4 regions of the Serratia sp. TSA_198.1 genome follow, and region 4 is predicted to be linked to each of the others. Evidence: riboswitches for the same ligand, from Rfam matches in the RefSeq annotation. Region 4 holds a riboswitch; each other region holds the start of a gene.

Region 1 (5,922 bases), on a different contig from region 4:
CACGCACCTCTTGCGAGATCTTCATCGAGCAGAACTTCGGCCCGCACATTGAGCAGAAATGGGCGATTTTGCCGGACTCCTGCGGCAGGGTTTCGTCGTGATAGGCACGGGCGGTGGCGGGATCGAGCGCCAGATTGAACTGATCTTCCCAGCGGAATTCGAAGCGAGCTTTGGACATGGCGTTATCACGGATTTGCGCACCTGGGTGGCCTTTGGCCAGGTCAGCAGCGTGGGCGGCGATCTTGTAGGTGATCAATCCCTGCTTCACGTCTTCTTTGTTCGGCAGGCCCAGGTGTTCCTTCGGCGTTACGTAGCACAGCATGGCGCAGCCGAACCAGCCGATCATCGCGGCCCCTATGCCGGAGGTGAAGTGGTCATAACCGGGTGCGATATCGGTGGTCAATGGGCCTAAGGTATAGAACGGCGCTTCGTGGCAGTGTTCCAGCTCTTCGGTCATGTTGCGGCGGATCATCTGCATCGGCACGTGACCTGGGCCTTCGATCATCACTTGCACGTCATATTCCCAGGCGATTTTTGTCAGTTCGCCCAGCGTGTGCAGCTCAGCGAACTGCGCTTCGTCGTTGGCGTCCTGAATCGAACCGGGGCGCAGGCCGTCACCCAGCGACAGCGATACGTCGTAGGCGGCGCAGATTTCACAAATTTCGCGGAAGTGTTGATACAGGAAGTTTTCCTGATGGTGAGACAGGCACCACTTGGCCATGATCGAACCACCACGAGAGACGATGCCGGTCAGGCGTTTGGCGGTCATCGGCACATAACGCAGCAGCACACCGGCGTGGATGGTGAAGTAGTCGACGCCTTGCTCGGCCTGCTCCAGCAGCGTATCGCGGAACATTTCCCAGGTCAGGTTCTCCGCCACGCCGTTCACTTTTTCCAGCGCCTGGTAGATAGGCACCGTGCCGATCGGCACCGGGCTGTTACGCAGGATCCATTCACGGGTTTCGTGGATATAGCGGCCGGTGGACAAATCCATCACGGTGTCTGCACCCCAGCGGGTGGACCACACCAGCTTCTCCACTTCTTCTTCGATCGACGAAGTCACTGCCGAATTGCCGATATTGGCATTGACCTTCACCAGGAAGTTACGGCCGATGATCATCGGTTCGGCTTCCGGGTGGTTGATGTTAGCGGGAATGATGGCGCGGCCGGCGGCTACTTCCTGGCGAACGAATTCCGGCGTGATGTTTGGTGGCAGGTTGGCGCCCCAGCTTTGGCCGGGATGCTGGTGGCGCAGCACTTCGCCGCGGATACGCTCACGGCCCATGTTTTCGCGGATGGCGATGAATTCCATTTCCGGAGTGACGATGCCGGCGCGAGCGTAGTGCAACTGGGTGACGCATTTGCCCGGTTGCGCCTTGCGCGGCTGCGGCAGATGCTCGAAGCGCAGATGATCCAACCCTTCGTCCGCCAGGCGTTGCTGAGTGAACCCGGAACTGACACCTTTGAGGGCTTCGGTATCGCCACGTTCTTCGATCCAGCCGGCGCGCAGTTTCGCCAGGCCGCGATGCACATCGAGCTCGGATTGCGGATCGCCGTACGGGCCGGCGGTGTCATATACCGGGATAGCTTCGTTCTGCTCGTATTGCGGGTTGTCTTTGTCACCGCCAATCAGCGTCGGGCTGAGCTGGATTTCACGCATCGGGACCCGCACATCGCTGCGCGAGCCTTGCAGATAGATGCGGTGTGAATTGGGAAAGGATACGCCTTGCAGAGTGTCGATAAACTGCTGGGCTTCTTCGCGCTGTTCTTTACGGGCGCGCGGTTTTTTAACGTTAGACATAGCAAATTCCTACCAGTGTGATGAGTGGGGAAAATTGCTTGTCTGGAGCTCGGAGGGAGTAATGATACTGGCCGGCAAGGCGGAGGTATCCCCGTTCGGGAAGCCCTGCCAGTGGCGATAGATTACTCTTGTTCCCTTCGCGGGTATTAACCCGATCAGGTTCCGCGGATCCCGAATTAACGGTCTCAGCCTGGCCAATTTGATGAGCAAATCAGCGCTAGGCACTCCGACAAGATGCCCTCCAGTATAGGAGGGTTAATAAAAAAAACTACAAAATTCTAACGCGTCTGATCCACCGCTTTATCCGGCAGAGGTTGCTGCGAGGCTTTGGTCGCCAGTTGGATCAGCTTATCTTCCAGGGCAAAGCGTGCCTCAAGTGTTTCACCGATATCCGAGAGCGCCCGGTGGAATTCCATGCACACGTCCTGATCGATATCTACTTCGGTATAGCGATCGTGGAAAGTCATGATCTGCTCGGTATTGACCCAAAGTTTGGGATAGATGTTTACCGATAGCGACATTTTCGGACTGGGTGCGGCTTCCACTTGTTTGATAATTCTGTCATAGATATGAAAATGCCCGGCAGAGAGATAATCCACCAAATTATGGCAAAAGTTCTCCAGCGCTTTTTCATTCAGCGGCGTATGCTTTTCTTTGTTCGGTTTGATGCCCACGAGGGTGCAATAGGCGACGAGCAACTGCTTGCGCGCCTGAAGCCATTGATCAACTAATTCATTACTACCACCAACGCGCTGAGTCAGGCTTTCCAAACGGTTGAGCATGTTTGACTCCGTAAGTAATAAAAAGTAACAGTAAGTTATTAAAATGTAACAAGGCCGATTTGTAGAGTGCCAGTGAAGCTGAGGTTGTGCAACAACGATATGGAACTTGCATTAACGGGTAATGAAAATGGCTGGTGGATCGTCAGCCATGAAAGCAAACTTTGGTTACCGCGCGGTGAATTGCCGTTCGGTTCGGCGGCGTCGTTTTCCCTGCAGGGGCGAATGGCGCGCACCATTGGTGAATGGGAAGGGTTGCCGGTGTGGCTGGTGCGCCAGACGATGCCGCAGGATATGGGCTCGGTGCGTCAACTGCTCGAGCTCGATCGCGGGTTGTTTCAGCTGGCCGGGCGCGGCGTGCAACTGGCCGACTTTTACCGCTCTCATCGCTTCTGCGGTTATTGCGGCCATGAGATGCACCTGAGCCGTACCGAGAGCGCCTGTTTGTGCGGTCACTGTCGGGAGCGTTACTACCCGCAGATTGCACCCTGCGTGATCGTCGCTATTCGGCGTGACGATGAGATCCTGCTGGCGCAGCATGTGCGTCATCGCGGCGGTATTCATACTGTGCTGGCCGGTTTTGTCGAGGTCGGCGAAACGCTGGAGCAAGCGGCCGCACGCGAGGTGATGGAAGAAAGTAATATTGAAATCAAAAACCTGCGTTATGTGACTTCTCAGCCCTGGCCGTTCCCGCATTCGCTGATGATGGCCTTTATGGCCGATTACCACCGCGGTGAGATTCGTCACGATCCGAAAGAGCTGCTGAACGCCGGCTGGTACCGTTATGACCAGTTGCCGCTGTTGCCGCCACCCGGCACCGTGGCGCGCCGCCTGATAGAGGACACCGTAGCCTTATGCCGTGAGCAATAAATCGCTACAATAACGGCAGATGAATAAGGGAGCCCTATGATGAATGAGTTGAAGAACGATCGTTACCTGCGCGCGTTGCAACGTATGCCGGTGGATGTGACCCCCGTATGGATGATGCGTCAGGCCGGTCGTTATTTGCCGGAGTACAAAGCTACCCGCGCTCAAGCCGGCGATTTCATGTCGCTGTGCAAGAACGCGGAGTTGGCCTGTGAGGTTACGCTGCAACCGCTGCGCCGCTATGCGCTGGATGCCGCCATCCTGTTCTCCGATATCCTCACCATTCCCGATGCTATGGGGCTGGGCCTGTATTTCGAAGCCGGTGAAGGCCCACGCTTCTCTTCACCCATCACCAGCCGTGCCGACGTGGACAAACTGCCGGTGTTCGATCCGGAAGTGGAACTGGGCTATGTGATGAACGCAGTACGCACCATCCGTCGCGAACTGAAAGGCGAAGTGCCGCTGATTGGCTTCTCCGGCAGCCCGTGGACGCTGGCGACCTATATGGTGGAAGGCGGCAGCAGCAAAGCCTTCACCAAGTTGAAAAAAATGATGTACGCCGAACCGGCCACGCTGCATTTGCTGCTGGATAAGCTGGCGGACAGCGTCATTTTGTATCTGAACGCCCAGATTAAAGCCGGTGCGCAGTCGGTGATGGTGTTCGATACCTGGGGCGGCGTGCTGACCGGCCGCGACTATCGTGAATTCTCGCTGCACTACATGCACAAGATTGTCGACGGGCTGCTGCGTGAAAATGACGGCCGCCGCGTGCCGGTCACGTTATTCACCAAAGGCGGCGGCCAGTGGCTGGAGGCGATGGCGGCGACCGGTTGTGACGCGCTGGGTCTGGACTGGACTACCGATATCGCGGATGCGCGCCGTCGCGTAGGCGACAAGGTGGCGCTGCAGGGGAATATGGATCCGTCCATGCTGTATGCGTCGCCTGAACGCATCGGTCAGGAAGTGGAAACCATTCTCGCCGGTTTCGGCCACGGCGAGGGCCACGTGTTCAACCTGGGCCATGGTATTCATCTGGACGTACCGCCGGAAAATGCCGGCGTGTTTGTGGAAGCCGTTCACGCGCAATCGGCGAAATACCATCGTTAAGGAAAGGATGTGATCGATACCCAAACCCTGCGCGCAGAGCAGTTGCGGCTCGCGTCTGAAGTCATCCGCCACGATGACTTTCTGGTCGATACGCCGGCTTTTATCGCCGGCGCTGACGTGGGTTTTGAGCAGGAAGGTGCGGTGACGCGAGCCGCCATCGCCATCCTGCGGTATCCGTCGCTGGAGCTGGTTGAATACCAGATTGCCCGCGTGGCTACCACCATGCCTTATATTCCCGGTTTTCTTTCATTCCGCGAATACCCCGCGTTGCTTGCCGCGTGGGAGCAATTGCAACAGAAGCCAGAGCTGGTTTTGGTCGACGGCCATGGTATCTCGCATCCGCGCCGCCTGGGCGTTGCCAGCCACTTTGGGTTGTTGGTCAACGTGCCGACCATCGGCGTGGCAAAGAAGCGCCTGTGCGGTAAATTCGCCCCGCTTGATGTTGCCGCCGGTGCGCTGGCGCCGCTGGAGGATAAAGGCGAACAGCTTGGCTGGGTGTGGCGGAGCAAGGTACGTTGCAACCCGTTGTTTATCGCCACCGGCCACCGCGTCAGCACCGACAGCGCACTGGCTTGGGTACAGCGCTGCATGGCGGGTTACCGTTTACCGGAACCCACTCGTTGGGCCGATGCCATCGCCTCGCGCCGGCCGGCCTTCCAGCGCTGGCTGCAACAGCATCCAGAGGTGCCGCAATGACCGATTTCGGGTACACTGCGGCGCAGATAACGCGTAAGAGAGTGAATAATGCTACGTAACCCGATTCATTTACGTCTGGAAAAGCTTGAAAGCTGGCAACATTTGACCTTTATGGCCAGTTTGTGCGAGCGTATGTATCCGAATTACCAGATGTTCTGCCTGCAGACCGAGTTCGGCGATCCGGCCATTTACCGTCGCATTCTGGATTTGGTGTGGGAAACCCTGGTGGTGAAGGATGCCAAGGTCAACTTTGACAGCCAACTGGAGAAGTTGGAAGAGGCGATCCCCTCGGCAGAAGATTACGATCTTTACGGCGTTTACCCGGCGATTGACGCCTGTATCGCATTAGGGGAACTGATCCATTCGCGGCTCAGCGGGGAGACGCTGGAGCACGCCATTGCCATCAGCGAAACCTCAATTCGCACCGTGGCGATGTTGGAAATGACTCAGGCCGGTAAAGAAATGACCGACGATGAGTTGAAGGTTCTGCCTGCGGTAGAGGAAGAATGGGACATTCAATGGGAAATTTTCCGCCTGTTGGCTGACTGCGAAGAGCGTGATTTAGAGCTGATCAAAGGGTTGCGTTCGGACCTTCGCGAGGCCGCAGTAAGTAACATCGGGATAAATTTAACGCAATAAGGCAAGAAAACGTGATTTAACGCCTGATTTGTC
Region 2 (5,922 bases), on a different contig from region 4:
GGCCGCGCCAAGGAGCTGGATTTGATCCTGCCGCTACTGGCGGAAAATAACATCCCGGTGATCGCCATTACCGGCGGCAAAGAGTCGCCGCTGGCGCTGGCCGCCGCCTGCGTGCTGGACATCAGCGTCGAACGTGAGGCCTGCCCGATGGGGCTGGCCCCCACCTCCAGCGCGGTCAATACGCTGATGATGGGCGACGCGCTGGCGATGGCATTGATGCGCCAACGCGGGTTCAACGCCGAAGACTTTGCCCGCTCCCATCCGGGCGGCAGCCTGGGCGCGCGCCTGTTGAACCGGGTACACCACCTGATGCGCACCGGCGATCGCCTGCCGCAGGTCAGTGAAAACGCCAACGTGATGGAAGCGATGCTGGAACTGAGCCGCACCGGGCTGGGGTTGGTGCCGGTGTGCGATGCGCAGCAAAAAGTGGTGGGGGTGTTTACCGACGGCGACCTGCGCCGCTGGCTGGTAAAAGGCCATAGCCTGCAGGATGCGTTGGGCCAGGCGATTACCCGCCCCGGCTACCGTTTGCCGGAACAGTGGCGCGCCGGAGAAGCGCTGGAAGCCTTGCACGAACAGCACATCAGCGCCGCGCCGGTGGTCAATCTGGATGGCGTGCTGGTGGGCGCGATCAACCTGCACGATCTGCATCAGGCCGGCATTGGCTGAGTGCGTGGCCTCAGGGCGCAGGCAACTGCGCCCCAGGTCGTTTTATTTCCAGTCGGGATTGCTCTCGAACTGTTTTTTCAGCAGCGCCTTCATGTCTTCGTCCGGCTTGCCCAGCCATTGGTATTTGGCGTATTTCTTTGGATGATCCATCGCTTCCGGTTTGTTGGCGACCTCTACCCGCACGCCCCAGGCCTGGGATTTGTCTTCTTTAAACGCCACGATCAAAAAGTTGTTGGCGCAGTCGTGCGGCTTGCACAGATTGCCCACCAGATAGTTCTGCCCCTTCCAGCTCAGGCTTTGCGCCGGAGTGGAAGTGCCCATCCCCTTGCGCGCCCAGCCCGGCAGGCGAGCCTGCCCCTTCACCATGTTCTGCCAGCTGGTTTGATAGCCCGGCTGCTGGATCACGTCCGAGGTGGTGACAATCTGCTGGGCAACGCTGCCCGCACTGAGGCTGAGTAACGCGCCGAAGATGGCGCAGCGAAGTGCGTTTTGTCCTGTCATGGCCTTCTCCCTTGGTTAAATCCGATCGTACCCGGCGAGCGCCGGGCATGGATCCAGTCTGACCACAACAACGGCAAAAAGTTGAATCACCACCACGCGTGAAAATGATGCACCGGCCCGATGCCGTGCCCCACTTCCAAGGTATCCGCCTGCTGCAATGCCTTTTGCAGATAGTCCTTGGCGGCGGCGACCGTGCCGGCCCAGTCTTCATGACGCGGGCGCAGCGCAGCCAACGCGGCGGAGAGCGTGCAGCCGGTGCCGTGCGTATGACGAGTCGCTACGCGTGGTGCAGTGAAGCGCAGTTCCTGCTCCGCGCTGAACAACCAGTCCGGGCTTTCGTTTTCGCTGAGGTGGCCCCCCTTCATCAGCACCGCCTGGCAACCCATGGCCAGCAACGCCCGGCCCTGTTCGCGCATCTGGTGCTCATTTTCCGCCGGGGCGCACGCCAACAGAGCCGCCGCCTCCGGCAGGTTCGGCGTGATGATCGACACCTGCGGCAGCAGTTCGCGGCGGATAGACTCTACCGCCTCCGGTGCCAGCAAGGGATCGCCGCTTTTCGCCAGCATCACCGTATCCAGCACCACGAACGGCGGCCGGTAGTGGCGCAGGCGTTCGGCCACTGCCTGCACGATATCGGCGTTGGCCAGCATGCCGATTTTGGCGCTGTCGATGCGCACGTCGCTGAATACCGAATCCAACTGGGCGGCGACGAACGCCGGATCGATGTTATATACCGACTGCACGCCACGGGTATTTTGCGCCACCAGCGCAGTGATCACGGAAGTGCCGTAAGCCCCCAAGGCAGAAAAAGCTTTCAGATCGGCCTGGATGCCGGCGCCGCCGCTCGGATCGGTGCCGGCGATGGTCAAAGCGTTAATCCGTTTCATTGCAGCTCCTCCGCACGCAGTTGATACAGGGCGTCGAGGAACGCCGGGGTAAAGCTGCCCGGCCCCGCAGCCCGATGCGTGGCCCGCTCGCCGCAAAGCGACATCACCCGGCAAGCGGTCGCGACGTTGTCCAGCCGATCGCCCGGCAGGCTGCAAAATGCCGCCACCACCGCCGACAGGGCGCAACCGGTGCCCACCACCCGCGTCATCAGCGCATCGCCACCGGCGACCGCCCAGTCGCGCCGGCCATCGGTGATGTAATCCACCACGCCGGTTACCGCCACCACCGCGCCGCTGAGCTGCGCCAGTTCGCGTGCCGCCGGCAAAGCCGCCAGCGAGTCGTCGGTGCTGTCTACGCCGCGCCCGGCGCTCTGCCGGCCGCTCAGCGCCATAATTTCAGACGCGTTGCCACGGATCGCCGCCGGCTTCTCGCCCAGCAAACGACGGGCAAAGGCGGTGCGGTACGCCAACCCGCCTACCGCCACCGGATCCAGCGTCCAGGGCGTTCCCGCCAAATTGGCGGCTTCTACCGCCGCCAGCATGGATTCGGCACGCGAGGCATTGAGAGTACCGATATTGATTAACAGGGCACTCGCCATCTGGCTGAACTGCGCCGCTTCGGTCGGTTCCACCACCATCGCCGGGGAAGCGCCAAGCGCCAGCAATACGTTAGCCGTCAGCTCCTGCACCACTTCGTTGGTCAGGCAATGGATCAGCGGGGGCTGTTGTTTGAATTGGGTCAGACAGGCCGCGGCGCGGGCGCCGGGTAAAGCATCAGGTCGAGCGAACATATTCCTCCCAACCGGCGTTCAAGAAGGCGGGTACCGGTTGGGGCACCGAGACTTCCCTACGCTGGCATAATCCAGATCAGGTAATACGGGTAAAATCTCAGCCCCTTGGGGCACCCCGAGTCAAGGAGGCCATTATTGGGGTTGCCGCCGGTGAGGTCAATCGCGCTATAGTGTCAAAAAATAAAAAGGAGCTGCCATGCAAATAAGACCCTACCGAGAAGCCGATCGTCCGTTCTTGCGCACCCTTTATCTGGCTGCGCGCAAGGCGGCGTTCACGTGGCGCGATACCGAAGATTACCGGCTGGAGGATTTCGACCGCTCGACGCTGGGCGAGGATATCTGGGTGGCGGAAGATCAGGGAAAACTGCTGGGGTTCGTCTCGATTTATCGCCAGGATAACTTTATTCACAACCTGTATGTCGATCCTCACTTGCCGCCACGCGGCGTCGGCACGGCCCTGCTGCACGCGGCGGAGCGAACCTTTACCGCTACCGGCTCACTGAAGTGCCTGGTGAAAAACGAGAAGGCGCTGGCGTTTTACCATAAGCATGGCTGGCAAAAGATCACCACCGGCAACGACGGCAGCGAAGAATACTACCTGCTGCACTCACCTAAAAAATAGTGTCATCCGCTGTGAGCTAAACCGGAAAAGGCCTGACATCGTCAGGCCTCTGGCACGGCTCAGACTACAACCCTTGCAAAACGATATCCTGCGTCGCCGGGATATTAGCTGCCCCGTGTCCAGGGCCTTTCAGCACTGCCCAGCGACAATGCGAATGGATTTCATTTGCGTTAAAGACTATCCTCCGGTTTACCTCTTACAGGCTATTCAAGGAATGGACATGCAACATCAAACGGATACCCGTTTCCCGGACGCTGCGGCGGCAGACTACGATCGCCGTATTTTGACGCTGGTGCCCGGCTATCAGTTCGCCCAGTCGCTGCTGACCGCCACTCTGGCACAGGCGTTACCGCCGCAAGCCCGCCTGCTGCTGGCCGGTTGCGGCACCGGCAACGAACTGATTGCGTTGGCGGGCATCGGCCCGCAATGGCTTTTCAGCGCCGTGGAACCTTCCGCCGGCATGCTGGCAGCCGCACGCACCAAGGCGGAAATGGCAGGCTGCGAACCGCGAGTCACCTTCCACCAGCAACTGCTGGACCAGGCGCCGCAAGCGCTGCACGACGCCGCCGTTTGTTCGCTGGTGCTGCACTTTATTGCCGATGACGGCGCCAAGCTGGCCTTCCTGCAACAGTTGGCCGCGCGGTTGTCGCCAGGTGCGCCGCTGCTGTTGTTCGACTATCAGCCGGATGGCCTGCCGGTCAGCCACTATCAGCATTGGCTGCAAAGCGCCGGGCATTCCCTCGACGGCGCACGTGAGGTGATTGAACGCACCCGCAGCAACTGGCATCCGTTGGCAGCGCAGCGCGCCCGATTGCTGATGACGGAAAGCGGTTTTACCTCACCGCAGTTGCTGTGCGACACGCTGGGTTTCCGGCTGTCATTGCTCTACCGCCGCGCCTGAGGCCGGCATGCCACGCAGCGTCAGCCACCAGAACAGCAAGGCGACCAGGCTGACGCCCGCCCCCAGCCAACATACGCCGGGCCAGCCCGCCACGGCGTATACGTGGGTGCTGGCAAAGGCACCCAGCCCGCTGCCCACCGCGTAAAACAGCATATAACAGCCCACCAACCGGCTGTGGGCCTGCGGGTGCGCGCTAAAAATCATGCTCTGGTTCAGCACATGAATCGCCTGCCCGGCCAGATCGAGCAGCACAATACCGACCACCAGCCACGCCAGACCGTAGCCCAGCATGCCGAGCGGCAGCCAGGCCAGCACCAGCAACAGCAGGCAGACACCGCTCGCCACTTGCCCTAACCCGCGATCCGCCAGATGCCCGGCGCGCACCGCCGCCAGCGCCCCCACCGCCCCGACCAAACCGAAGGCGCCAATCACCGAATGTGAAAAATTGAACGGCGCCTGGCTGAGCGGCAGCACCAGCGCGCTCCAAAAGATGCTGAACGCGCCAAACATCAGCAGCGCCAGCATGCCGCGAATTTGCAGCGTGCGATCGCGCAGCAATAAAGCCAGCATTGAGCGTAGCAACGCCGGATAACTGAGCGACGACGGCGGCGTGCGCGGCGTTGGCAACAGGCGCGACAACACCGGCAGCAGGATCAACGTCACCGCAGCCGAGAAAAAATAGACTGCCCGCCAGCCGCCGATATCCGCCAGTGAGCCGGACAAGGTGCGCGCCAACAACAGGCCCAGCACCACCCCGCCTTGTGCTGCGCCCACCACCCGCCCGCGTTCATGCCGTGCCGCCAGGGTAGCGGCAAAGGCGATCAATCCCTGAGTCATGGCGGTGCCAAGCAACCCCACCAACAGCATACCTACCAGCAATAGCGCGCTGCTGTGCGCCCATCCCACCACGCACAGCGCGGCCATCAACAACAGTTGCTGTACCGCCAGCAGCCGGTGGCGATTAATCAGATCCCCCAGCGGCACCACCAGCAACAGAGCCAGCGCACAGCCAAGCTGGGTGGCGGTGATCACTATCCCCACCGACGCCAGGCTGATGTTGAAATCATGAGCGATCGCATCCAGCAGCGGCTGGGCGTAATACACGTTAGCCACGCTGAAAGCGCTGGCCCCGGCCAGCAGCAGCACCAGCGAAACGGGCAGCCGACTGAGCGAGCGGCTTTGCGGCGTACAGATCGGATCCAGCGTTTTGTCACTCATCATTCACCCTTAAAGTGGTTTCATTATTAAACCCAATGAACTTTACGCGTAGAGGTTTTATAATGCAACCAGATATCATGAAGGGAACTGAGCCATGAAACGTAAAAGCCTGGAAGATGCACAGTGTCCGGTGGCACGCACGCTGGATGTGATCGGCGATTGGTGGTCGCTGCTAATTGTGCGCGACGCCTTTGACGGCATACGCCGCTTCAGCGAGTTTCAAAAGGGGTTGGGGATGGCGAAGAACATTCTCTCTACCCGCCTGCGCACGCTGGTGGCGCACGGGGTGCTGGAGATCGTGCCTGCCTCGGACGGCAGCGCCTATCAGGAATA
Region 3 (5,922 bases), on a different contig from region 4:
GGGTTTGAGCGGTGTTAGTTTGTCCATGGCATACCCAAATGGTCTAAACGGATCGGCATCTCAGCAGCAAGATGGGCAAGAGCGCCGCAATCGCGCTCCGGGTCCGTATAGCTTGAGGTTCTGGCGTAATGTTCTCAATGACATGCGTCAATGTTAATGACGTTAGCGTTTACACTTCTCGTACCCGAATACTGATCCACAGCGCCACCACCGCCAGGGCCGTCGCCAGCCAGTAAACCGCATAGTGCCCCAGGTTTTCTACCAGTGCGCCTTGCAGCACGCCGGCCAGGATCACCCCGGTGGAGATGCTGTTGGTAAACAAGGTCGTCGCCGCACCCGGCCGCCCTGGCATCAGATCCTGGAAATAGAGCATGCCGATACCGGCGATGATGCCGATAAATATGGCGTTGAACAGTTGCAAGACCATCAGCGCCAGCTTGAATTTAAACACCGCCAATCCGGCATAAAACAGGATGCCGGCCACCACGGCAAACAGCATCATATTGCGCTTGCCGAAACGTTTGACGTAATAACCGGCCAGCAGCATCGCCGGGATCTCCAGCCCGGCGGCCGTGCCCATCAACAACCCCGCAAGGTTTTCCGGCAGGCCCAGATCGGCGGTGATGTACAGCGGCATATCGATGATGTACAGGGTGTTGCAAGTCCACATCAGCATAGAGGCGATAAACAACAACCGCACATCGCGGTTTCGCCAGGCGCTGGCGGACGCTATCGGGGCCGAAGGCACACCGTCCAGCGCATCGCCCTGCTCCGCCGCTTGGGTGCGCGGTACCGAAGGCAAGGTAAACCACACCAGCAAGGCACAGATCGCGAAAGTGGCGGCGGCGATCCCAAACATCCAGGTAAAGCCGTAGTTCAACGCCAGCGTGAACGCCAGAGGTGGACCTATCACCCACGCCAGCGACAGCTGCGCACGCATGACCGAGCTGAACATTACCACTTCGCGCGCCGAACTATCGGCATACTCCCGCGCCAGCGCGAAAATCTGCGGCATGGCGGTATTGGCAATCGCCGACATCAGCACCCCGGCGGTGATCAGCGTCAGGTAGTCGCGGTTGAAGGCAAACAGCAGGCAGTTGCCGACCGCCATCAGGCAGCACACCAGGATCAGCGTACGCCGGTCACCCCGCGTATCTGAACGCTTGGCCAGCAGAAAGCTGACGACGATGCCGGCAATGGCGTTGACGGTGTAGAACAACCCCACCCAAAGCGGCCGCACCTTGACTTCGGTGGTGAGGAACAGGCTCAGCGTCGGTGCCATCAGCGCTCCGGCGATCCCGGAAAGAAAAGCAATCAACAGGAATGCGGCAAAGATGGGATTAAAGCGGCGCGGCAACCCGTACAGTCGTTTCATATCTTCGTCCCTGCCCCTAAAGCGGAAGACAAAACCTTAGGCTACGGTGAAAAAATTGCAAGAACATCACCGCGACCAATAATAAAAAAACCAGTGGGTATGACCCCACTGGCTGGTGAACAACACCATTACTCAGAAACATTTTTGCTACCGCAACCTCAGAGGTGCTCGCGGTATTGCTTGTCTGTCATATCGAGGCTACCCCCCACCGTTGCACGTGAGCGCCGCTGGCGGTCATTTGGGCGTGCAGCAAGGCGCGTGTCGTGAGGTTTGGTGGGCCAAATAAGCGGCGCGCAACACAGATGTACGCTCAAATGGCCCCAGCCCTTCGGGTCGCGCCCCAAAAACCCGTTTTCTGTGTTGGCGGGCTTGCCCATAGCCCACTATGGGCTGCTCCCTTCGTCGGGATAACGGGCTTTTGGGCCTGCGACGGCACCACGGTCAACGGTGGGGGGTAGCCTAAGATCCCACTGGGTCAGGTGAGCCAGCATCTCCAGCCGGGCTTGTTCAGGCACAAGGCCCAGCCAGTCGGCATGCTGGCGGCGCACCGCGCTGAAGTAGCGCTGATAGAACTGTTTTGACAAGAATGCTTTCATCATTCGCCCTCCCCCTTTCATTGATGAAAATTATCGGCGTAATATGGGGAAAGATAAATTGATGAGTTGATGCCGGAGTGTTCCTCTTTTATGTCTACCTCACGTTTGCAACAACAGTTCATTCGCCTGTGGCAGCGCTGCCACGGCGAGACCACCGACACCACGCTGCAAGAGTTGGCCGAAGTGCTCACTTGTTCGCGCCGTCACGTGCGTTCATTGCTCGGCGCCATGCAGCAACAAGGGTGGCTGACCTGGCAGGCGGAATCGGGGCGCGGCAAGCGTTCGCGGCTCACCTTCCACTATACCGGCCTGGCCCTGCAGCAGCAGAGAGCGGAGGAACTGCTGGAGCAAGACCGCATCGATCAACTGGTACAACTGGTCGGCGATAAAAACGTGGTACGGCAGATGCTGCTGTCCCAACTTGGGCGCAGCTTTCGGCAGGGTAAACACATCCTGCGCGTGCTCTACTATCGCCAACTGTACAACCTGCTGCCCGGCTCGGCGCTGCGCCGTTCGGAAATTCACCTGGCCCGGCAGATTTTCAGCGGCCTGACGCGGATAAACGAGGAAAACGGGGAACTTGAGTCGGACCTGTCGCATCACTGGCAGCCGCTGACGCCTTTGCACTGGCGTTTTTATCTGCGCCCGGCGATACATTTTCATCACGGCCGCGAGCTGGAAATGGACGATGTGATTAGCTCCCTCACTCGTCTGATCCCTCAACCGCTGTTTTCGCATATCGAGCGCGTGACCTCACCGACGCCTTTCGTGATTGACGTGCACCTGCACAGCCCCGATTACTGGCTGCCCTGGCTGCTGGGCAGCGTGCCTGCCATGATCCTGCCGCGCGAGTGGCAAAGCATGCCGGAGTTCTCGCGCCATCCGGTGGGCACCGGGCCGTACAGCGTGGTGCGCAACCACCGCAGCCAGATGAAAATCCACGCCTTCGATGACTACTTCGGCTATCGGGCACTGATTGATGAGGTGAATATCTGGGTGTTGCCGGAGCTCACCGAAGAGTTGGTGCATTCCGGCGTGCAACTGCAGGCGGATGACACCGGCAACAACGAGCTTGAAAGCCGGCTGGAGGAAGGCTGCTATTTCCTGCTGTTCGATCAACGCTCTCCTTTGGCGGCCGATCCGGCCATTCGCAGCTGGCTGTGCGAGCTGATTAACCCCATCTCGCTGCTGAGCAACGCCGGGCCGATTTATCAACGCTATTGGTCACCGGCCTATGGCATCCTGCCGCGCTGGCATCACAATCGCGCGCTGGCGCAACAACCCAAGCCGGCCGGGCTGACCGAGTTGACGCTGACCTACTACAGTGAACACTCGGAATTCCACGCCATTCGACAGGCAATTGAACCGCTGCTGGCATTGCACGGGGTGCGACTTAACGTGCAGACGGTGAGCTACGACGCCTGGCATAAAGGGGAAGCCACCAGCGATCTGTGGCTGGGTAGCGCCAACTTCTACCTGCCGCTGGAGTTCTCGCTGTTCGCCACCCTGTATGAGTTGCCATTGATGCAGCATTGCATGAATGACGATCTCGCCGCAGATGCGGCGCTGTGGCGCGCCAATGCCCTGCCGCTGGCGGATTTTTGCCAACGGTTGGTCAACGGTCACCAGTTACACCCGCTGTTTCATCATTGGCTGCAACTGCACGGCCAGCGCAGCATGCGCGGTGTGCGAATGAACACCCTTGGCTGGTTTGATTTTAAATCCGCCTGGTTTGCGCCGCCGGAAGCATAAGCGCCTTTCGCCGGCGCCCGTTAATCTCTACAATAGCGCCGTCTCAACGGGGTGCGAAACGGCGGCGGCGTGATGAAAACGCGGCGTGCAGGTTTTGCTGAGAACAAACCCGTCGAACCTGATCCGGTCAATACCGGCGGAGGGATTTGAGCATAGCGACCCGGTTTAATCACCTCGCCCTCAGATACCTTTGCCCCCTTATCTTTCAGGAGTGCAAAGTGGTCAAAAAAAGCCTGCCCTTATTACTGTTGTTGTGTGCCGCTTCAGCGTTTGCCAAGCCCACGTTGACGGTCTACACCTATGATTCCTTCGCGGCCGACTGGGGCCCTGGCCCGGCGGTGAAAAAAGCGTTCGAAGCGGATTGCAACTGCGAGCTGAAATTCGTCGCGCTGGAAGACGGCGTTTCGCTGCTTAACCGCCTGCGCATGGAAGGGAAAAACAGCACCGCCGACGTGGTGCTGGGGCTGGACAACAACCTGCTGCAGGCCGCGCAACAAACCGGTTTATTCGCGCCAAGCCGCGTTGACGGCGCCAAACTGAGCGTGCCGGGCGGCTGGCAGGATAAAACCTTCGTGCCTTATGACTACGGCTACTTTGCCTTCGTTTACAACAAAGACAAGTTGAAGAACCCGCCAAAAAGCCTGCAGGAACTGGTCAACAGCGATCAAAACTGGAAGGTGATCTACGAGGATCCGCGCACCAGCACCCCAGGCCTGGGCCTGCTGCTGTGGATGCAGAAAGTGTTTGGCGATAACGCGCCAGAAGCCTGGCAGAAACTGGCGAAGAAAACCGTCACCGTCACCAAAGGCTGGAGTGAAGCCTACGGCCTGTTCCTGAAAGGCGAAGGCGATCTGGTGCTCAGCTACACCACCTCCCCGGCTTATCATCTGATCGAAGAGAAGAAAGACAGCTACGCCGCGGCCAACTTCAGCGAAGGCCATTATCTGCAGGTGGAAGTGGCAGGCAAACTCAAGGCCAGCAAGCAGCCTGAACTGGCGGAGCGCTTCATGCAATTTATGGTGACCCCGGCGTTCCAGAACACCATTCCAACCGGTAACTGGATGTACCCGGTGATCAAAACTCAACTGCCGGCCGGCTTTGAGCAAATGACCGTACCCCAGACCGCGCTGCAATACAGCGCCGGAGAGGTCGCCAAACAACGCGGTAGCTGGATCCGGGCATGGCAAACCGCCGTCAGCCGCTGATCCCGCACTGGCTCTGGCCGGGGCTGCTGGCCGCCGGCCTGATCCTGACCGTCGCCGCGCTGGCGATGGGCTCGCTGTGGCGGCACGCGCCGGAAAGCGATTGGCGCGGCCTGTGGCAGGACAGCTACCTGTGGCACGTAGTCCGCTTTACCTTCTGGCAGGCGTTGCTGTCTGCGCTGATCTCGGTGCTGCCCGCCATCGCGTTGGCACGTGCGCTATACCGCCGCCGCTTTCCCGGCCGGCTGTTGCTGCTGCGTCTGTGCGCCATGACGCTGGTGCTGCCGGTCTTGGTGGCGGTATTCGGCCTGCTCAGCGTGTATGGCCGACAGGGCTGGCTGGCATTGCTGTGCGGCTGGCTCGGCATCAACTACAGTTTTTCCCCCTATGGTCTGCAGGGCATCCTGCTGGCGCATATGTTCTTCAATCTGCCGCTGGCCGCCCGCCTGTTGCTGCAGGCGCTGGAAAACATTCCGGTCGAACAGCGCCAACTGGCAGCTCAGCTCGGCATGAATGGCTGGCAACAGTTCCGCTTCGTCGAGTGGCCGGCGTTGCGCCGCCAAATCCTGCCGAGCGGCGCGCTGATCTTCATGCTCTGTTTCGCCAGCTTCGCCACCGTGTTGTCACTGGGCGGCGGGCCGCAGGCCACCACCATAGAACTGGCGATCTACCAGGCGCTGAGCTATGACTACGATCTCAGCCGCGCCGCCCTGCTGGCGCTGATCCAGTTGGCGTGCTGTCTGGGCCTGGTCGTGCTCAGCCAGCGGCTGAGCCAGGCGCTGCCGGTCGGTAGTACCCAGGCCCACATCTGGCGCAATCCCGAAGACAGCCTGTGGCGTCGCGCCAGCGATTTTCTGCTGATCGCCGCCGCCCTGCTGTTGCTGTTGCCCCCGCTGCTGGCGGTGATTGCCGATGGCGCCAATCAGACGATGGTCAGCGTCCTGCAACAGCAGGTGCTGTGGCAAGCGCTGTTCACGTCACTGCGTATCGCCCTCGG
Region 4 (5,922 bases):
ATTTCATGCCACCCTGGCCGCCACCGGTTTTCCGCTCAGGGCGTCGCCAGCGCAACGCCCGTCACGCGTTCAAGTTCCGCCAGCAGCGCATCCTGAAAAGCCGGATCGCGCGCGGCGGCATGCGGCTCCAGGCAGCGCTGGTGATGCCAATAACCGCCAGAAACGCTGGCCTGCGCCTCTGCGCTGGTGACCAACCATTCCTGCGTCAGGTGCCCCAGGCGCAGATCGTCGGGCGCGTTTTCGCCGCCCATCTTGGTCGGCACCCAGCCAGGATCGACCGCGCTACTGACCACGCCCGGCCAACGCCGGGCCACGGCGGCGGCGAGCGCCGTCACAAATAGCTTGCTCTCCGAATAAGACACGGCGGCCTGCCCGCGCCAGTCCACTTTTTCCAACGCAGCGCGACCGTCAAAATGCATGCTGCTGCTCAAATACACCAAACGCGCCGGGCGAGCGATAAGCGCCGTCAGCAGATAAGGCGCAATCACGTTGACCGCCAGCACCTGCGGCCCGGTGAAGACGCCGGCATTGTGAATGACCGCATCCGGACGCCCGATGCGGTTCACCTGTTCGGCCACCTCTCGGGTCTGCTGCAGATCGGACAAATCGCCGGTGACCGCCAGCGCACCGCGGTCCAGCAAATCGCGCACGCCGTGGAGCCTGCCTGGTTCACGCGCGTGAACGATCACCTGATGCCCTTCGCCCAGCAGGGTTTCCGCCGCCGCGCGCCCCAGCCCGTCCGCCGAGCCGGTAATGAAAATACGAGACATGGTTAACTTCCTTTTATTTTTGAGCCATCAACGCCAGCCCAGCGCCGGGGCGACATGGGTGAGGATAGACTCAATCACGTGCGCGTTGTAATCGACGCCCAACTGGTTAGGCACGGTTAACAGCAAGGTGTCCGCCTCGGCAATGGCTTCGTCCTGCGCCAGCTGTTTGATCAACTCTTCCGGCTCGGCGGCGTAGCTGCGGCCGAAAATCGCCCGGGTTTGCTGGTCGATATACCCGACCTGATCGCCTTCCTTACCGCTGCCGCCGAAGTAGCTGCGGTCCTGCTGGTTCATCAGCGCAAAGATGCTGCGGCTGACCGACACGCGCGGTTCACGCGGGTGGCCCGCTTCTTTCCATGCGGCGCGGTAAGCGCGGATCTGCTTGGCCTGCTGAATGTGGAAGGGCTCGCCGGTTTCGTCGTTTTTCAGCGTCGAGCTTTGCAGATTCATCCCCAGTTTTGCCGCCCACACCGCCGTGGCGTTGGAGCTTGCGCCCCACCAGATGCGATCGCGCAAGCCGGCGGAGAAAGGTTCGATGCGCAGCAGCCCCGGCGGATTAGGGAACATCGGCTGCGGGTTCGGCTCGGCAAAGCCCTCACCGCGCAGCGCATCGAGCAATACCTCGGTGTGGCGACGGGCCATATCGGCCTCGGTCTCGCCTTCTGCCGGCGTATAGCCAAAATAGCGCCAGCCTTCGATAACCTGCTCGGGCGAGCCGCGGCTGATGCCGAGTTGCAGCCGCCCGCCTGAAATCAGATCGGCGGCTCCGGCGTCTTCCACCATATAAAGCGGGTTTTCATAGCGCATATCGATCACGCCGGTGCCGATCTCAATGCGTTGGGTTTTGGCGCCGACGGCGGCCAACAGCGGGAACGGGGAGCTGAGCTGGCGGGCGAAGTGATGCACGCGGAAATAGGCGCCATCCGCCCCGAGTTCCTCTGCGGCGACCGCAAGATCGATGGATTGCAGCAGCGCATCCGCCGCCGAACGGGTACCGGACTGTGCCGAAGGCGTCCAGTGACCAAAAGAGAGAAAGCCGATCTTCTTCATGGGAGTATTCCTCAGAGTCAACGTTACCGGATTACAGTGCAAAAATGCCGCCGCCGGTGCCAGAGAAATCGTCGCGAACCGCACTAAACGAACCGATTGCCGCCCCGCCATTCCACCTCGCCCGAGCATTGTAATCAAAAAGCAAATATCGTATAACAGGCTCCTCCGAGGGGTGTCCTGTTACGGGCTGAGATGGCGCAAGCCGAACCCTTTGAACCTGATCTGGGTCATGCCAGCGAAGGGACGGGTCGGCAATCACTCTCTCGGTCATTGCCTGTTCATACCTCAGCGCGCCCGGATCTCCACTCACTTTTGGAGGTCCCATGTTTACTCCCCTTTTCGATAACGGTCTTTACGGACGGCTGCGCCAACAGGCAGGCGCGGACTGGCAGGACTACGTTGCTCATCCTTTTATTCGGCAACTGGCCGCCGGCACGCTGCCTGAATCCGCGTTCCGCCGCTATCTGACCCAGGATTATCTGTTCCTGATCCACTTCGCCCGCGCTTACGCCCTGCTGGTGAGCAAGCTGCGCACGCTGCCGGAGATGCGGGCGGCCACCGCTTCGCTCAATGCCATCGTCGCCGAGCTGCCTTTGCATCTGGCTTACTGCGCCGGTTGGGGTCTGGGCGAACCCGAGATTGCCGCCGAACCCGAGGCGGCGGAAACCCTGAACTACACCCGCTATGTGCTCGATATCGGCCACTCCGGCGACGCGCTGGATCTGCTGGCGGCGCTGATGCCCTGCGTCGCAGGCTATGCCGAGATTGGCCTGCGCCTGCTTGACGACCCGGCGACGGTGATGGAGGGCAATCCTTACGCCTCGTGGATCCGCAACTATGGCGATAAAAACTATCTGGCCGGCGTGCAGGCGGCCCTCGATCTGCTGGAGCGTGTGGGCCAGCAACGTGGCGCAGAAAGCCGCTTTGCCGAACTTGCAGAGATTTTCACCACCGCCACCCGGCTGGAGTCCGCCTTCTGGCAGATGGGGTTGAACGCCTCATGAGTGACCGCATCGCGCCGCCCGGTATTCAGGTGCGGGATCTCAGCCTGCGTTTTGGCCGGCAGGTGATTTTCGATCGGCTGAGTTTTGATATCGCCGGCGGCAGCGTTGTCGCCTTGCTCGGTGCCAGCGGCGCGGGCAAAACCAGCCTGCTGAAAATTATCGCCGGGCTGATGCTGCCCACCGCCGGCGAAGTGACCGGCAGCGATGGCCTGCCGATAGCCGGGCGCATCGTCTATATGGGGCAAAAAGACCTGCTCTATCCGTGGCTGACCGTCGCCGAAAATATCAGCCTCGGTGCGCGGTTGCGCGGTGAAAAAACCGACCGGGAATGGGCCGGGCATCTTCTCGAGCGCGTGGGGCTGAGCGGTTACGCCAAAGCCTTGCCCTCGGCGTTGTCCGGCGGCATGCGCCAGCGCGCCGCCATCGCGCGCACGCTGTATGAACGCCAGCCGATTGTACTGATGGACGAACCCTTCTCGGCGCTGGACGCCATTACCCGCGCCATGATCCAAACCCTGGCGGCCGAGCTGTTGGCGCAGCATACCGTGCTGCTGATTACCCATGATCCGATGGAGGCCTGCCGCCTGAGCCATCGCCTGCTGGTGCTCTCCCGCTACCCTGCCGGCATTGACGATACGCATGTCATCAGCGGCCTGCCGCCGCGCGCGCCGGACGATCCCCATCTGCTGAAAAGCCAGGGCGAGCTGTTGCAGCAACTGATGAGGGCCGCCGAATGAAGTCGCTCATTGAAAACCGCCTGTCGCGGGTACGCCGCAGCCTGACGGTGTTCGCCGGTTTACTGCTGCTGTGGTGGCTCATCACGTTGGGCGATATTCCCGCCTTTTTGCTGCCTTCGCCCTCTGCGGTGGCGCAGGCGCTGTGGAGCGGGCGCGCCTATCTCGCTTATCACACGCTGATCACCGCTTCGGAGATTGCCTGCGGGCTGGGGATTGGGGTGCTGCTCGGCGCAGCACTGGCGCTGTGCATGATCTATTCGCCCCGTCTGCAACGCTGGCTGATGCCGCTGGTGCTGACCAGCCAGGCGATACCGGTGTTTGCGCTGGCGCCGCTGCTGGTGCTGTGGTTCGGCTTCGGCATGAGCGCCAAAGTGGCGATGGCGGTACTGGTGATCTTCTTCCCGGTCACCTCCGCGTTTTTTGATGGGCTGCGCCGGGTCAATAACGATTATCTCGATCTGGCCCGCACCATGGGCGCTTCCCCCTGGGCGCAACTGCGCCATGTGCGGCTGATGGCTGCGCTGCCGGCCTTTGGTTCCGGGTTGCGCATGGCCGCCGCCGTCGCGCCCATCGGCGCGATTATCGGCGAATGGGTCGGCTCGGCGGAAGGGTTGGGCTACGTGATGCTGAACGCCAACGCGCGCATGCAGACCGACGTCTGCTTTGCCGCGCTGTTTATTCTGGTGCTGATGACCGTCTTGCTGTGGATGACGGTGGATGCGCTGCTGCTGCGCCTGATCGACTGGGCGCCGGAAAACGACTGATAACTTTTTAACGACTGGGGTAAGAAATGATCAAGCGAACCTTCTGCGGGCTGATGCTCAGCGCCGCTCTGGCCGGCAACGCTGCCGCCGCCGAAAAACTGACGCTGGTGCTCGACTGGTATATCAATCCCGACCACGCGCCCATCATGGTGGCCGAGCAAATCGGCGCCTTCAAGGCCGAAGGTCTCGAGGTCAAGATTATCCCCCCTTCCGATCCGGCGCTGCCGCCGCGCCTGGTGGCGGCAAAACAGGCCGACCTCGCCATCACCTATCAGCCGCAATTGCACTTCTTCGCCGATCAGGGCCTGCCGCTGGTGCGCGTGGGCACCCTGATTAACTCGCCGCTCAATACCCTGATGACGCTGGATAAAAGCATCACCTCGCCGGCGGCTCTCAAGGGCAAAAAAATCGGCTATTCCGTCAGCGGCATCGAGCAGGCCACGCTGGCAACCATGGCCAAACATGCGCATATCGACCCGAACGACATGAAGCTGATTAACGTCAATTTCCAACTGACCAGTGCCCTGCTGGCGGGCCAGGTCGATGCGGTGATCGGCGGCTATCGCAACATTGAAGCGCTGGAGCTGAAACTGCAGGGGAAAAATCCGGTAGTGTTCAACGTCGAGGACTACGGCGTGCCGGCCTATGACGAACTGATCATCGTCGCCAACCGCGACGCGGTAGCCGAGCCGAAGATCAGGAAATTCCTCGCCGCGCTGAAAAAAGGCAACGATTACCTGCAGGCTCACCCGCAGGAAACCTGGCTGGCCTTCGCCAAAACCCACCCGGAGCTGAACACTGAACTGAACAAGCAGGCATGGCAGGCGAGCTTGCCGCTGTTCGCCACCGATCCGGCCAGGCTGGACAGCGCGCGCTACCAGGCTTACGAACAATTCCTGTTCGACAATAAGCTGATCAAGAAAATCACCCCGGTGGAGCAATACGCCGTGGAACTGCATTAAAGGTTATCCGCGGGGGCGCTCTATGCAGCGCCCCTACCCTTGAACCACAAAAACCCGTTGCCAACCGCCTCACGCCGCAGGGGCCACCGTCACATCGCCCTGCCCGCTGCGTTTCAGCGCCTGCTGCACCAACCCGCTGGCTTTGCATCTTTCCACAAAACAGCGCACATACGCCGCCCCCTGCTCTTTACCGCGCGGCACCGCCATCGCCTGGTGAATCGCGGTAAAATGCCCATCCAGCACCCGGTAGCCCGGGTTCGCCGCAGCGGCGGCAAGCAGCGGTTGACGCACGCCCGCAGCGGCGTCCAATCCCTGTTCGAAGAATAAGGTGATCGCGGCAGGCGAGGTTTCCGCGCGCACCAGCTGCGCCTGCTTTAAGGTGCGCGACAGATACAGGTCATAGGCCGCACCCTGCCCCACCGCAATGCGTATGCCAGGCCTGTCGAGCTCGGCAACCTGTCGATAAGGCGCCTCCTGCGCCACCAGATAGGTGCCTTCAATAATGACGTAAGGCGCACTGAAGGCGATTTGCTCCGCCCGCACCGGCTCGATGGCCATAAAGGCGACATCCCAGGCGGCGGTTTCCAACGCGGCAAAAACTTTGCCCGCCGCATCATAGGTCACCAACTCCAGCG

What was found. A riboswitch is a leader RNA that binds a small molecule or an ion and turns the genes downstream of it on or off. The one in region 4 is predicted to bind thiamine pyrophosphate.
Region 1: it holds a riboswitch for thiamine pyrophosphate, as region 4 does, so the genes downstream of both, thiC (phosphomethylpyrimidine synthase ThiC) here and tenA (thiaminase II) in region 4, are expected to answer to the same signal.
Region 2: it holds a riboswitch for thiamine pyrophosphate, as region 4 does, so the genes downstream of both, thiM (hydroxyethylthiazole kinase) here and tenA (thiaminase II) in region 4, are expected to answer to the same signal.
Region 3: it holds a riboswitch for thiamine pyrophosphate, as region 4 does, so the genes downstream of both, thiB (thiamine ABC transporter substrate binding subunit) here and tenA (thiaminase II) in region 4, are expected to answer to the same signal.

What each region holds. Positions count from the first base shown of each region.
Region 1 covers NZ_JBQZFP010000012.1:18,102-24,023, forward strand. Annotated here, with positions in the region: gene thiC (phosphomethylpyrimidine synthase ThiC) at 1-1,801, opposite strand, end outside; TPP riboswitch at 1,917-2,040, opposite strand; gene ACUTSW_RS24915 (Rsd/AlgQ family anti-sigma factor) at 2,080-2,583, opposite strand; gene nudC (NAD(+) diphosphatase) at 2,683-3,450, shown strand; gene hemE (uroporphyrinogen decarboxylase) at 3,490-4,554, shown strand; gene nfi (deoxyribonuclease V) at 4,567-5,250, shown strand; gene ACUTSW_RS24935 (YjaG family protein) at 5,299-5,889, shown strand.
Region 2 covers NZ_JBQZFP010000006.1:175,435-181,356, reverse strand. Annotated here, with positions in the region: gene gutQ (arabinose-5-phosphate isomerase GutQ) at 1-669, shown strand, start outside; gene ACUTSW_RS21025 (inhibitor of vertebrate lysozyme family protein) at 712-1,170, opposite strand; gene thiD (bifunctional hydroxymethylpyrimidine kinase/phosphomethylpyrimidine kinase) at 1,257-2,057, opposite strand; gene thiM (hydroxyethylthiazole kinase) at 2,054-2,848, opposite strand; TPP riboswitch at 2,885-2,976, opposite strand; gene ACUTSW_RS21010 (GNAT family N-acetyltransferase) at 3,045-3,470, shown strand; gene ACUTSW_RS21005 (class I SAM-dependent methyltransferase) at 3,691-4,371, shown strand; gene ACUTSW_RS21000 (MFS transporter) at 4,348-5,589, opposite strand; gene ACUTSW_RS20995 (winged helix-turn-helix transcriptional regulator) at 5,684-5,922, shown strand, end outside.
Region 3 covers NZ_JBQZFP010000003.1:160,686-166,607, forward strand. Annotated here, with positions in the region: gene ACUTSW_RS15380 (DASS family sodium-coupled anion symporter) at 1-27, opposite strand, end outside; gene ACUTSW_RS15385 (sugar efflux transporter) at 170-1,375, opposite strand; gene sgrT (glucose uptake inhibitor SgrT) at 1,759-1,974, opposite strand; gene sgrR (HTH-type transcriptional regulator SgrR) at 2,062-3,723, shown strand; TPP riboswitch at 3,761-3,886, shown strand; gene thiB (thiamine ABC transporter substrate binding subunit) at 3,942-4,928, shown strand; gene thiP (thiamine/thiamine pyrophosphate ABC transporter permease ThiP) at 4,904-5,922, shown strand, end outside.
Region 4 covers NZ_JBQZFP010000001.1:11,822-17,743, reverse strand. Annotated here, with positions in the region: gene ACUTSW_RS00090 (SDR family NAD(P)-dependent oxidoreductase) at 36-770, opposite strand; gene ACUTSW_RS00085 (LLM class flavin-dependent oxidoreductase) at 798-1,820, opposite strand; TPP riboswitch at 1,979-2,081, shown strand; gene tenA (thiaminase II) at 2,144-2,824, shown strand; gene ACUTSW_RS00075 (ABC transporter ATP-binding protein) at 2,821-3,561, shown strand; gene ACUTSW_RS00070 (ABC transporter permease) at 3,558-4,325, shown strand; gene ACUTSW_RS00065 (ABC transporter substrate-binding protein) at 4,352-5,287, shown strand; gene ACUTSW_RS00060 (ABC transporter substrate-binding protein) at 5,357-5,922, opposite strand, start outside.